DNA from 4 places in the Pseudonocardia ailaonensis genome. Region 1 is predicted to be linked to each of the others. Evidence: predicted binding sites of a transcription regulator. Region 1 holds the regulator's gene; each other region holds the start of a gene.
What was found. Region 1 encodes LexA, which represses DNA repair genes until DNA is damaged. Its sites were predicted from a motif close to CGAACACGTGTTCG; they were not measured.

Region 1 (3,320 bases):
CGGCCCCGGGCCGACCCCGCTGATGAGGGCCGGCTCGGTCGGGTTCGCGCGCTCGGACACCACCGGCGGGCCGATCGGGGCGCTCGGCGCGTTCACCGTGACCGGCGGGGCGACCACGGCGGACCGGTCGGTCATGGCCGTGCGCACCTACACCGACGCCTGGCTGTACCGCGTGCCCGCCTCCGGCGACCTGGTCGCGGCTCTGCAGGGCACCCCGGTGCGCGTGCCGCTGCCGGAGGAGCCGCAGGGCGAGGCGATCGCGTTCACCGCGGACGGCACGCTGCTGTCCGGCTCGGAGACCCGCGGCCTGGGAAAGGGGCAGCTCCGCGCCGTCGAGGGCGCGGCGGCGCTGCTCCCGGCCGTCGCGCCGGCCACCCCGGAACCACCGCCGCCCGCCGCCGCGCCACCGGAGCCCCGACCGGAGTGGCTCCCCGCCGCGATCGGCGGGGGCGTCGCGGTCGTGGTGCTCGGGCTGGCCGCGGGGGCGATGGCGCTGCACTCGCGCCGGCGCCGGGTGTGACAAGCCCGTTAAGGGTCGCCCCGGCGGGCCGGGGAAGGCCGGGTGCCGACCTAGGCTGAGCGCGGCAGAAAGGGGCCGCGGTGCCGATCGTGACCGCCTACGAGGACACGCCGGGCGGGCACGACGCCCTGGTCCTCGGCGCGCAGCTGGCCAGGCTGACCGGGCTGACCCCCGTCGTCGCCACCGTGTACCCCACCGACGGGTTGGGCTACTCCGCGCTCGCCCGCGACCCGCGCTGGCGGGAGCGGCTCGAGACCGTCGCCCGCGAGCGGTTCGGCCGGGCCCGCGCGCTCGTCGCCGGGGACGCGTGGGGTTCCGAACCGGAGTTCGCTCCGCTCGGGCCCGGCCCCGCCGCGGTCGCGCTCGCCGAGCACGCGGACGAGATCGGCGCGGCCGTGCTGGTCGTGGGGTCGACGGGCGGCGGGCTGCTCGGCCGACTGGCGCCCGGCAACACCGTGCAGCGCCTGCTGCCCGCCGCGCGCTGCCCGGTGGCGATCGCGCCGCGGGGCTACCGGCACACCGCGGCGGGGGAGATCACCGCCGTCGGGGTGGCCTACGACGGCACCCCGGAGGCGGACCACGCCGCCGCCCTCGCGGTGCACCTGGCCGGCCGGACCGGGGCCGCGATCCGGGTCGTGACGGTCGCCGACCACGAGTCCACCGTCCCCGCCGCCGGCGAGATCGCGGCCAAGGCACTGGCCCGGCTGCCCGTGGAGATCGACGCGCTCGCGGACGTCGTCGTCGGGCGCTCGGTCGGCGCCACCCTCGCCGAGCTGCCCGAACGCCCCGACCTGCTGGTGGTCGGGGCGCGCGGCTACCCGCTCATGCGCCGGGTGCTGCTCGGCGGGATCGCCGGCGTGCTGGTCCGGCAGGCCCGCTACCCGGTCGTCGTGGTGCCGCCGCCGGAGTAGCGCCGGTCAGAGCCGGCGCAGCACCGCGACGACGCGGCCGAGGATGGTCGCCTCGTTGCCGTCGATCGGCTCGTAGGCCGGGTTGGCCGGCATCAGCCAGACCTGACCGTCCGTGCGCCTGAACGTCTTCACCGTGGCCTCGCCGTCGATCATCGCGGCCACGATCTCACCCTGCTCCGCCACCGGCTGCTGCCGCACGACGACCCAGTCCCCGTCGGTGATGGCGGCCTCGATCATCGAGTCGCCCTTGACGTTGAGCAGGAACAGCGTGCCCTCGCCGACGATCTCGCGCGGCAGCGGGAAGACACTCTCCACGGCCTGCTCGGCGAGGATCGGGCCACCGGCCGCGATGTTGCCCAGCAGCGGCACGAACGCCGGCGCCGGGTGCTCCGCGCGGGTCTCCTCGGTGTCGGTGTCCGTGTCGTCCTCGGGGCTGCGCACGTCGACCGCACGGGTGCGGTTGGGGTCCCGGCGCAGGTAGCCCTTGCGCTCGAGGGTGCGCAGCTGGTGGTGCACCGACGAGGTCGACGTCAGCCCCACGGCGTCGCCGATCTCGCGGACGCTCGGCGGGTAGCCGAAGCGGTCCACCCAGTCCCGGATCACCTCGAGGACCTTGCGCTGCCGGGGGGTGAGGCTCGCCGGATCCGCGGGGGGATCCGGGAAGGCACGCACCTGCCCGGGCTCCCGGCCGGTCCCGGGGGCCCCGCCGGACTCGTCCCGTGCCATCTGCCTGCCGCCTCCTCAGTGTTCGTGTCTCGTCGGCGTCCTGCTCCGTACCCGGACGCCGACGCGTGCGCCCCGACCTGCGAGCGCCCACCCGTCCGGCGTACGGCCGGTCCGTCGACTCCGGACCGTAGCCCGGAACCCACGGTTCGCCAAACACATGTTCGAACGACACGCCGATCGTGTCGGCCCGATTTCGTGACGGCCGGTGGCGCGGGGTGGTACAACCTCGCACAGACGTTCGATCGAACATGTGTGCGACATCCGCCGGGTGACCGGCGGGAACGAGCGGAAGGGGCCCCGATGGCCGGCACGGTGCAGGACCTGACGATCCAGAACCCTGGTGCGGAGGGCGCTGTCCCGCGGGATCCCGCCGTGCGGAACTCGGGCGTGCGGAACTCGGGCTCGCGCGGCTCGGCCGTGCAGGGGTCGGCTGTCGGGAGCCCGGCTGTCGGGCACCAGGTTGTCGGTGATCCGGCCGTCGGGCGCCCGGCTCGGCCGGTCGGTCTTCTGCCGACGACGGCTCCGCGCGGCGAGGCGTCGAGGCGCTCGCTCCCCCGGGAGCGGCCCCTGATGGGGCGCGCGGCACCTCTGTCGCGCCGGCCGCGGCCGGTCCGGCCCGGTGTCGTCGTCGAGCCGGAGGTCGTGGAGCGTCGCCGCCGCAGGGCCGGGGTGGCCCGCCGCCCCGCCGAGCGGTCGCTGCGCCTGCTGCAGGGTGGTGAGCTCGCGGGCGGCGACGTCGCCCGGAGTGGTCCGGCGTGCGGGGGTCGTCCGGTCGGTGGCCCGGTGCGCGGGGTCGGGACCGCGGTGCTCGTCGCCGACCACGCGGTTGCCCCCGCGGGGCGGAGCGCTCGCCGGTCCGACGGTGCCGCGCTCGAGCCGCGCCGCGCTGAGGCGCCGGTGCGCCGCACCGTCCGTCCGGTGTCTCCCGGTCGCTACCGCCTCCGCCGGGCCGTCGCGGCCGCGGTCGTCGCGCTGGCGGCAGCCGGGCTGGTGGTGGGCCTCGGCACCCTGGCCGGCGTCGCCGGCGCCGCCCAGGCCCGTTCCACCGTCCCGGCCGGCACGGTCGCGATCACCGTCCGGCCCGGCGACACCGTCTGGGACATCGCCCGCCGAGACGTCCCGACGGGAGACCCGGCCGCCGTGGTGGAGCGGATCGTGCAGGT
Region 2 (3,320 bases), on a different contig from region 1:
GGCGGATCATCCGCCCTGCCGCCCGCTACGTCGGGCCCGTCCCCCCTCAGCCCGTCCCCGCCTGATCGCCGTCCCGGACCCGTCGCGCCGACGCGGCGTTGACGGGTCCGGAACGGGCCGGGTGCCCACTCAGCGCATGCGGAAGGCGCTCCCGATCATGAGCTGATCGCACGAAAGGGTGAACAGGAGCGTCCGGGGTGACCAACCGTGGTTCCGCCGTAGAGACTTGCCGCGCCAGGTACGGCCAGACCTGAGGGGGTCAGCGACGGTGAGCACGCACAGGGCGCCGCAGAGCGGTCCGGGTGGATCCGGCGGCGTGAGCGCCTCGGGCGGCTACCGGCTCGACCGGGCCGAGCGCACTGACCGCCCGGTGCCCTACCAGCGCCACGCCGCTCCGGACGGCCCGGTCACCGCAGCCGCCGCCACGGCGCCGACCACGGTGGGGGAGCAGGCGGCCCGCGCCGGCTGGACCCCCGCCCCACGCCCCAGCCCGGCGCACACCCCGCCCCGCGGCCAGCAGATCCCGCGCGCGGCCCGCGCCGCGCGGACCGGCGACGGCCGCGCGCTGACGGTTCTGCGCACCGTCACCTACGTGCTGGTCTCCTTGGCGAGCCTGCTCTTCATCCTGCTGGTGGTCTACGGCGGCATCGAGTTCTACCGCCTGAGCACCGAGTTCCCCCGCCTGCTCACGCCGGGGACCTGAGACTCCGCCCGGCGGCCGGCCTCCCGCCGCCGGGCGGGCACTCTCACCAGCCCCGCGCGCGCCAGTCCGCGAGGTGCGGGCGCTGCTGGCCCAGGGTGGAGTCGTCGCCGTGGCCCGGGTAGAACCACGTGTCGTCCGGGAGATCGGCGAACAGGCGCTGCTCGACGTCGTCGACCAGGGACGTGAAGTCCTCCGGTGATCCGGTCTTGCCCACTCCGCCCGGGAACAGGCTGTCGCCGGTGAACAGGTGTGGGTGGTCCGGGCCGCGGTAGAGCAGCGCGATCGAGCCGGGCGTGTGCCCGCGCAGGTGGATCACCTCGAGGGAGATCTCGCCGAACTCGACCCGGTCCCCGTGCGAGACCAGCTCGTCCATGGGGATCGGCAGCTCGGGCGCGTCGAGCGGATGGGCGATCTGGCGGGTCTGGAACATGCCGGCGACCGCGCCGAGCGCCTCCCAGTGGTCCCGGTGCCGGTGCGTGGTGACCAGATGGCGCAGCTCGGGCCGCCCGTCGTCCGCACCGACGAGGTCGGCGATCCGCTCCGGCTCGTTCGCCGCGTCGATGAGCAGCGCCTCGTGGGTGGCCGTGCAGACCAGCAGGTAGGCGTTGTTGTCCATCGGGCCGACGGAGACCTTGGCGATGGAGAGCGGCCCGGTGTCGCGCCGGATCGCTGCGCCGCCGGGATCGGTGTGCCCGCTGTAGCTGTCGAGGACGTCCACGGGGGAAGCGTAGCCAGCCGGGACGACGCGGGGGTGGTTGCGACGCGATCGAACATGCGTGCGACAGTAACCACGGGGTACGACGGTCCCGGGCGGGAAGCTCCGGCGGGCGTGCCGCGTTGAAGGGGGCGTCCGGCGCTCCCGGGCGTGCACCCGCCGACGGTTTCCCTCGCGGTGCCGCTGCGCGCGGTTTCTGTCGGACCCCCGGCTTAGCATCGGAGTCCGGGTCGCCCGCCCTGCCGCGGGCCCCCGGAGACGAGTTCGAGGACGACGAAAGGGAGGCGCCCCCGTGGCCCAGGCCCGCACCCCGCACGAGCCCGGTGGATCCGTCGGCGACGGGTCGCGGCTCGTGGTGCGCGGCGCCCGCGAGCACAACCTGCGCGGCGTCGACCTCGACCTGCCCCGGGACAGCCTCGTGGTCTTCACCGGCCTGTCCGGCTCGGGCAAGTCCAGCCTCGCGTTCGACACGATCTTCGCCGAGGGCCAGCGCCGCTACGTCGAGTCGCTCTCGGCCTACGCGCGCCAGTTCCTCGGCCAGATGGACAAGCCGGACGTCGACTTCATCGAGGGCCTCTCCCCGGCCGTCTCGATCGACCAGAAGTCCACGAACCGCAACCCGCGCTCGACGGTCGGCACGATCACCGAGGTGTACGACTACCTGCGCCTGCTCTACGCGCGCGCCGGTGTCCCGCACTGCCCCGTGTGCGGCGAGGTCATCGAGAAGCAGACCCCGCAGCAGATCGTCGACCAGGTGCTGGAGATGGAGGAGGGCGCCCGTTTCCAGGTGCTCGCCCCGGTCGTGCGCACCCGCAAGGGCGAGTTCGTCGACCTGTTCTCGAGCCTGCAGTCCCAGGGCTACTCCCGCGTGCTGGTCGACGGCACCGTGCACCAGCTGTCGGACCCGCCGAAGCTGAAGAAACAGGAGAAGCACGACATCTCCGTCGTCGTGGACCGCCTCGCGGTCAAGGCGAGCGCCAAGCAGCGGCTCACCGACTCGGTGGAGACGGCTCTGCGGCTGGCCGACGGGCTCGTCGTGCTCGACTTCGTGGACCTCGAGGACGCGGACCCGCACCGCGAGCGCCGCTTCTCCGAGCTCATGGCCTGCCCGAACGGGCACCCGCTCACGCTCGACGATCTCGAGCCCCGCACGTTCTCCTTCAACTCGCCGTACGGCGCGTGCCCCGAGTGCTCCGGCATCGGCATCAAGAAGGAGGTCGATCCGGAGCTCGTCGTCCCCGATCCGGACCTGAGCCTGGCCGACGGTGCGGTGGCCCCGTGGAACACCGGGCACACCAGCGAGTACTTCGGTCGGCTGCTCGCCGGGCTGTCGAAGGCGGTCGGCTTCCGGATGGACACGCCGTGGCGCAAGCTGCCCGCCGAGGCGCAGAAGGCGGTCCTGCACGGCAGCGACGACCAGGTGCACGTGCGGTACCGCAACCGGTACGGCCGCGAGCGCTCGTACTATGCGAACTTCGAGGGCGTCATCCCGTTCCTCGACCGCCGGCTGGACCAGACCGAGTCGGACAGCCAGCGGGAGCGCTACGAGGGCTACATGCGGGACGTGCCGTGCCCGTCCTGCAAGGGCGCGCGGCTCAAGCCCGAGGTCCTGGCCGTCACGCTGGGGGAGCGGTCGATCGCCGAGGTCTCGTCGATGTCCGTCGACGAGTGCGCGAGCTTCCTGGGCGGCATGGAGCTCGACGAGCGGCAGGCCCTGATCGCGGGCCGGGTGCTCAAGGAGATCCAGGCCCGCCTCGGCTTCCTGCTCGACGTCGGGCTGGACTACCTCTCGCTCGACCGCGCGGCCGGCACCCTGTCCGGCGGCGAGGCGCAGCGGATCCGGCTCGCCACGCAGATCGGGTCCGGGCTGGTCGGGGTGCTCTACGTGCTCGACGAGCCGTC
Region 3 (3,320 bases), on a different contig from region 1:
CGGGATCGGCGCGCCGTCCCGCCGGCGCGGCTCCGTTCGCCGCCCGACCGCCCGCCGCCCGATCACCCGCCGTCCGATCACGCGCTGTCCGATCACCCGCTGTCCGATCACTCGCCGTCCGACCGCCTCGGGCGCGGTCACCCGAGGTCCTGCGGTCCGGGGTCCGGCCGCGTCCGCGCCGGCCGAACCGCAGGTCGTCCATCGTCAGCTGCGGCCCGTCGGCCTCCGGGGCGTCGAGCCGACCCAGCTCGGCGGGGGGCTCACGGTCCGGAGCCGGGGCGAGGGCATCCAGGTCGACGACGACCGGTCCCGCCGCGACAGGTCGGCCCACCACGGCATCGCCCGGCGGAGGACCGGCGCGCCGCTGCCCCGCACCATCGGCGCCGGCGAAGGCGACATCCGCGCTTTCCCCTCCGGCTCCGCGGGCGTCGGCGCCCGCAGCCGCCCGGCGGTCCGTCCGGGTGTCGACCCTTCCGGCGCGAGCCTCTCCGCTGTCGGCCGGGCGAGCCTCAGCGCCCGCTGCCCGGAGGTCCCCGCCGAAGTCGGCGACGGCGAGCCTGCGCTCGCTCCGGTGGGAACCGCCGTTCCCGGAGGGACCGGTCCCCGTCGAATCCGCAGCGCCCTCGGACCCCGCAGCGCCCTCGGACCCCGCAGCGGCTTCCGCATCGCCGGACTGCGGGACGGGGGTCGTCTTCTCGACCAGGGAGTCGAAGGAGGCGATGGCCGGGATCGCCGGGGCGGCCGGGTCCAGGTCGTCCATGCTGAGCCGGTGTGAGGCCGGGGCGGCCGGGAACGGCAGCCCCGGCCCGGACGCGTCCGGATCGGTCGTTCCCCGAGCCGTCGTTCCCCGGGCACTCGTTCCCCCGGCAGCCCGGCCCCGGGCCTGCCTGGTCAGGGCGGGCCGGTCGGGATCATCGGCCGGCCCGCCGGCCCTTCCCACGCTCAGAAGTCGACCGGGGCCGGGAGGGGCTCGACCCGGTCGGCGTCGGCGTCGAGCACCGCGCCGATCCCGAGCTTCTCCTTGATCCGCTTCTCGACCTCGGCCGCGATGTCCGGGTTCTCCTTGAGGAACTTGCGGGCGTTCTCCTTGCCCTGCCCCATCTGGTCGCCCTCGTACGTGTACCAGGCACCCGACTTGCGGATGATGCCCTGCTCCACGCCGACGTCGATCAGGGAGCCCTCGCGGCTGATGCCGACGCCGTAGAGCACGTCGAACTCGGCCTGCTTGAAGGGCGGGGCCACCTTGTTCTTCACGACCTTGACCCGGGTGCGGCTGCCGACCATGTCGGTGCCGTCCTTCAGGGTCTCGATGCGGCGGATGTCCAGGCGGACGGAGGCGTAGAACTTCAGCGCCTTGCCACCCGTCGTGGTCTCGGGGGACCCGAACATCACGCCGATCTTCTCGCGCAGCTGGTTGATGAAGATCATCGTGGTGCCCGAGTTGCTCAGCGCACCGGTGATCTTGCGCAGCGCCTGGCTCATCAGGCGGGCCTGGAGGCCGACGTGGCTGTCGCCCATCTCGCCCTCGATCTCGGCGCGCGGCACGAGCGCGGCCACCGAGTCGATCACGATGATGTCCAGGGCGCCGGAGCGGATCAGCATGTCCGCGATCTCGAGCGCCTGCTCGCCGGTGTCCGGCTGGGAGACCAGCAGCGCATCCGTGTCCACGCCGAGCGCCTTGGCGTACTCGGGGTCGAGCGCGTGCTCCGCGTCGATGAACGCGGCGACGCCGCCCGCGGCCTGGGCGCTGGCGACCGCGTGCAGGGCGACCGTAGTCTTGCCGCTGGACTCCGGGCCGTAGATCTCCACGACGCGCCCGCGCGGGAAGCCACCCACGCCGAGCGCCACGTCGAGCGCGATGGAGCCGGTGGGGATGACGCCGATCGGCGGACGCGTGTCGTCCCCGAGGCGCATCACGGAGCCCTTGCCGTGGTTCTTCTCGATCTGGGCGAGGGCGAGCTGGAGCGCCTTCTCGCGGTCGGGAGTGCTCATCTGGGTACCTCGCTCGATCGGGGTGCGGGACGGTTGTGCGGTGTTCGACGACTTCCGGGGAGCCACGAGAGAGACCGTATTCGGTACCCCCGACAGTTTCCGGAAGCGCATCCCCGCTGTGGACAACCGGCACCGGGTGTGGACAGCACGCTATACGAACACCTGTTCGAGGCCGACCCCGACACGCCGATCGGCTACCCTGCCGCGCCGAGCGGCCCGCGCGACGGGCGGGACAGCGCCGGGACTCAGTCGTCGCGCCCCAGCCGGCGCTCCACCGGCACGTCGTAGGCCACGCAGATGACCTCCCACACCCGTTTCGGGTCGATGCCCGCCGCGATCGCCTGCTCGGCGCTGCGGCCGCCGAGCTCGGCGAACACGTGGTCACGGGCCAGCGAGCCCGCCCTCATCTCGCCGAACTCGTCGTGCATCAGGGTCCGGAACTGGCTCAGTCGCACGGGCCCGAGGGTAGTCACGCGCCCGGATCAGGACGCACCGCGGCGCCGGAACAGCAGGCCGCACCCGGCGACGCCGAGCAGCCCCAGCCCGCCCCACCAGGCCACCGCCAGCCACGGCGCCCCGCCGACCGGCGTCCCGAGCAGCAGCCCGCGGACCGCGTCGATCAGCGGCGTCACCGGTTGGCGCTCCGCGAACCCGCGCAGCACCGCGGGCATCGTCTCCGGCGGGACGAACCCGCTGCTCAGGTACGGCAGGAAGAGCAGCACGAAGGACAGCGCACCGGCCGCCTCGGGGCTCGACACGAGCAGCCCGAACGCCGCGGACAGCGCCGACACCCCCACCATCAGCAGCGCCAGCAGCCCCGCCACCGCGACCCAGTCCCCCACCGACGCCACCGGTCGGAAGCCGAGCAGGAGGGCCACACCGACCACCACCGCCGTCGACACCAGGTTGCGGGCCACGCTGGCCAGCACGTGCCCGATGAGCACCGCGGACCCCACGACCGGCAGGGACCGCACCCGGTCGATCGTCCCCGTCGTCATGTCCCGGTTGACGCCGATCGCGGTCTGGGCCGAGCCGTGCGCCGCACAGAGCACGATCACCCCGGGCACCACGTAGGTGAGGTAGTCCGCCCGGGCGGCCATCGCGCCGCCGAAGACGTACACGAAGACCAGCAGGATCATGATCGGCAGCACGATCGCGACGATCATCGCGTCGATGCTGCGCGCCGAGTGCCGCAGCGAGCGGCCGACGAACGTGCCGACGTCGAGCAGCGGGCCGGGCACGGGCGAGTGGGCGGTCATGCCGGGACACTTTCGGTGAGCGAGAGGAAGACGTCGTCGAGCGTCGGGCGGTGCACGGCCACCCGGAGG
Region 4 (3,320 bases), on a different contig from region 1:
CCAGCTGGGGCTCAACGAGTCGGTCCTGCGCACCAAGGTGCTCCGCCGCGAGCCCCGCAAGGCGCGTCCGGCCGCGGCCGCACCCGCCGCCGCGAGCTGACCCGACCGGCACCAGGCAACCAGTAACGAGGGAGGCCACCCATGGCCGGCGAGACTGTCATCACCGTGGTCGGCAACCTGACCGCCGATCCGGAGCTGCGGTTCACCCCGTCCGGGGCGGCCGTCGCCAACTTCACCGTGGCGTCCACCCCGCGCAACTTCGACCGCCAGTCCGGCGAGTGGAAGGACGGCGAGGCGCTGTTCCTGCGCTGCAACATCTGGCGCCAGGCCGCGGAGAACGTCGCCGAGACGCTCACCCGCGGTTCCCGCGTCATCGTGCAGGGCCGGCTCCGCCAGCGGACCTTCGAGACCCGCGAGGGTGAGAAGCGCACCGTCATCGAGATGGAGGTCGACGAGGTCGGCCCCTCGCTGCGGTACGCCACCGCAAAGATCAACAAGGTCAGCCGGGGCGAGGGCTCGGGCGGCTTCGGTGGTGGCGGTGGTGGCGGCGGCTTCAGCGGCGGCAGCGGTGGCGGTGGCAACGGCGGCGGCGGTCGCGGTTCGCAGGGCGGTGGCTACGACGACCCGTGGGGCTCCGCCCCGGCGGCCGGCAGTGGTCCCGCGGCGGACGACGAGCCTCCCTTCTGACCTCATCCTTCCCCACCCCGCGCCCCGGGCGCGGTGAGCACAACCAGGAGCATCAGCAATGCCCAAGCCCGTCCTGCGCAAGCCCAAGAAGAAGGTCTGCGCATTCTGCAAGGACAAGGCCCAGGAGATCGACTACAAGGACACCGGTCTGCTGCGGAAGTTCATCTCCGACCGCGGCAAGATCCGCGCCCGTCGTGTGACCGGCAACTGCCGTCAGCACCAGCGGGACGTCGCCGTGGCCGTGAAGAACAGCCGCGAGGTCGCCCTCCTGCCGTACACCTCGACCGCGCGCTGAGGAAGGGGACCGACATGAAGCTCATCCTCACCGCGGACGTGCCCAACCTGGGCGCGCCCGGCGACATCGTCGAGGTCAAGGACGGCTACGGCCGCAACTACCTGCTCCCCCGCCAGTTCGCGATCGTCGCGACCCGTGGCGCGGAGAAGCAGGTCGAGCAGATCCGCCGGGCCCAGAAGGCCCGTCAGATCCGCGACCTGGGGCACGCCAAGGAGGTCGCCGGCCAGCTCGGCAACCTGTCCGTCAGCGTGACCGCCAAGGCCGCGGGCGACTCGGGCCGGCTGTTCGGCTCGGTCACCGCCGCCCAGATCGCCGAGGCCGTCAAGAAGGCCGGCGGCCCGGTCCTGGACCGGCACGCCATCGAGATCGGCGAGCAGATCAAGACCGTCGGCACCCACGCGGTGTCGGTGCGTCTGCACCCGGAGGTCACCTCCGAGGTGCAGGTGGCCGTCGTCGCCAGCTGACACGCGTCACGTTCCGTCACGAGGGCGGGGCTCGGTCCACCGGACCGGGTCCCGCCCTCGTGGCGTTCCGGGGCTCCTCGGCACGGTCCGTCGCCGGCCCGGCCCGCCCCTGCCGGACACCGTCGGCGAACGGATGCACACACACCGTCCATCGCGTGGGAGCGACACGCGGCCGGTGACGCCCGTGTCGCTCGGTGACCCCCCGGATGCGCCGGGTGGACGGTCGCCGCGCCCGCCCGACACGCCCGTCGAGGGACTCGCCGACGGGTCTCGAGGGAAAGTTGTCCACACGGGGGTCGGGCCTGCTGATCAGGCGAAAGGCGCTCCGAGCTGGGATTGTCCCCACTTTGTCCACAGGCACTGGGGGATGGGCTCCTGCGGAGTCCCCGGTTCGTCCCCATCCGGTCCCCAGGGTTGTGCACATGACGATTCGGACTCCGGGGTCGCGTCCCCTAGCGTCGGGCTCCACGAGGATCCGATGTCCGTCCCCGGCGCGCCGACCGTTCGTCGCACGCCGTTCGACGGGGCCATCGGACGGGTGAGCAGGGCCACCGCCGGGAACCGGGGCCGATCCGGTGCGGATCGAACCTCTGTTCGATAGTATGGCGGTGACGGTGACTGGGGGTGACACCACGCATGGCGGTGACGGATGATCGTCCCAACCGGCAGAGCGGTCCGCGGGCCGTCCGGGAGGGCGATCGGGCGGAGTTCTCGGAGTCCGCCGGTCCGTCGGGCTCCTCGGGGTCCTCCTCGGCGTCGCCGTTCGACCGCCAGCCCCCGCAGGACCTCACGGCGGAGCAGTCCGTCCTCGGCGGCATGCTGCTGAGCAAGGACGCGATCGCGGACGTGGTGGAGGTGCTGCACCCGGACGACTTCTACCGTCCGGCGCACCAGACCGTCTACGACTGCATCCTCGACCTCTACGGTCGTGGCGAGCCCGCGGATGCGGTCACCGTGTCGGCGGAGCTGCAGCGCCGCGGAGACCTGATCCGCCTCGGCGGCGCGCCCTACCTGCACACCCTGATCGCCACCGTCCCCACCGCGGCCAACGCGGCCTACTACGCCGAGATCGTCGCGGAGAAGGCCACGCTGCGCCGGCTCGTCGAGGCCGGCACCCGGATCGTCCAGCTCGGGTACCACGGGGCGGACGGCGCGGAGGTCGAGGAGGTCGTCGACCGGGCGCAGGCGGCGATCTACGAGGTCACTGAGCGCTCCACCAGCGAGGACTACATCGTCCTCGAGGAGCTCCTGCAGCCGACGATGGACGAGATCGACACGATCCAGTCCCGCGGCGGCGTCTCGCACGGCGTGCCCACCGGCTTCACCGACCTCGACGAGGCCACGAACGGGCTGCACCCGGGCCAGATGGTCGTGGTCGCGGCCCGCCCGGGTCTGGGCAAGTCCACGCTCGGGCTGGACTTCGCGCGCTCCTGCTCGATCAAGCACGGCATGACCAGCGCGGTGTTCTCGCTGGAGATGAGCAAGACCGAGATCGTCATGCGCCTGCTCTCGGCGGAGGCGCAGATCAAGCTGGCGGACATGCGCGCGGGCCGGATGCGGGACGAGGACTGGACCCGCATGGCGCGCCGGATGAGCGAGATCTCCGAGGCGCCGCTGTTCATCGACGACTCGCCGAACCTCACGCTGATGGAGATCCGGGCCAAGGCGCGCCGGCTCAAGCAGCGCAACGACCTGAAGCTGATCATCCTCGACTACCTGCAGCTGATGACGTCCGGCCGCAAGGTCGAGTCCCGCCAGCAGGAGGTCTCGGAGTTCTCCCGGCAGATCAAGCTGCTGGCCAAGGAGCTCGAGGTGCCCGTCGTGGCGATCTCGCAGCTGAACCGTGGTCCGGAGCAGCGCACGGACAAGCGGCC

Region 2: uvrA (excinuclease ABC subunit UvrA) is a predicted target of LexA. The motif match lies at 1,471-1,484, and genes of this name have one in related genera.
Region 3: recA (recombinase RecA) is a predicted target of LexA. The motif match lies at 2,148-2,161, and genes of this name have one in related genera.
Region 4: dnaB (replicative DNA helicase) is a predicted target of LexA. The motif match lies at 2,030-2,043, and genes of this name have one in related genera.

The regions. Positions count from the first base shown of each region.
Region 1 covers NZ_BAAAQK010000016.1:81,491-84,810, reverse strand. The annotation lists gene ABD324_RS21570 (NHL repeat-containing protein) at 1-520, shown strand, start outside; gene ABD324_RS21565 (universal stress protein) at 601-1,431, shown strand; gene lexA (transcriptional repressor LexA) at 1,438-2,157, opposite strand; gene ABD324_RS21555 (LysM peptidoglycan-binding domain-containing protein) at 2,728-3,320, shown strand, end outside.
Region 2 covers NZ_BAAAQK010000003.1:502,953-506,272, reverse strand. The annotation lists gene ABD324_RS05090 (citrate/2-methylcitrate synthase) at 1-65, shown strand, start outside; gene ABD324_RS05085 (hypothetical protein) at 269-703, shown strand; gene ABD324_RS05080 (MBL fold metallo-hydrolase) at 747-1,421, opposite strand; gene uvrA (excinuclease ABC subunit UvrA) at 1,711-3,320, shown strand, end outside.
Region 3 covers NZ_BAAAQK010000002.1:100,826-104,145, reverse strand. The annotation lists gene recA (recombinase RecA) at 943-1,992, opposite strand; gene ABD324_RS02655 (DUF3046 domain-containing protein) at 2,238-2,447, opposite strand; gene ABD324_RS02650 (ABC transporter permease) at 2,475-3,251, opposite strand; gene ABD324_RS02645 (ATP-binding cassette domain-containing protein) at 3,248-3,320, opposite strand, start outside.
Region 4 covers NZ_BAAAQK010000013.1:19,429-22,748, reverse strand. The annotation lists gene rpsF (30S ribosomal protein S6) at 1-100, shown strand, start outside; gene ABD324_RS20725 (single-stranded DNA-binding protein) at 142-687, shown strand; gene rpsR (30S ribosomal protein S18) at 746-982, shown strand; gene rplI (50S ribosomal protein L9) at 997-1,446, shown strand; gene dnaB (replicative DNA helicase) at 2,083-3,320, shown strand, end outside.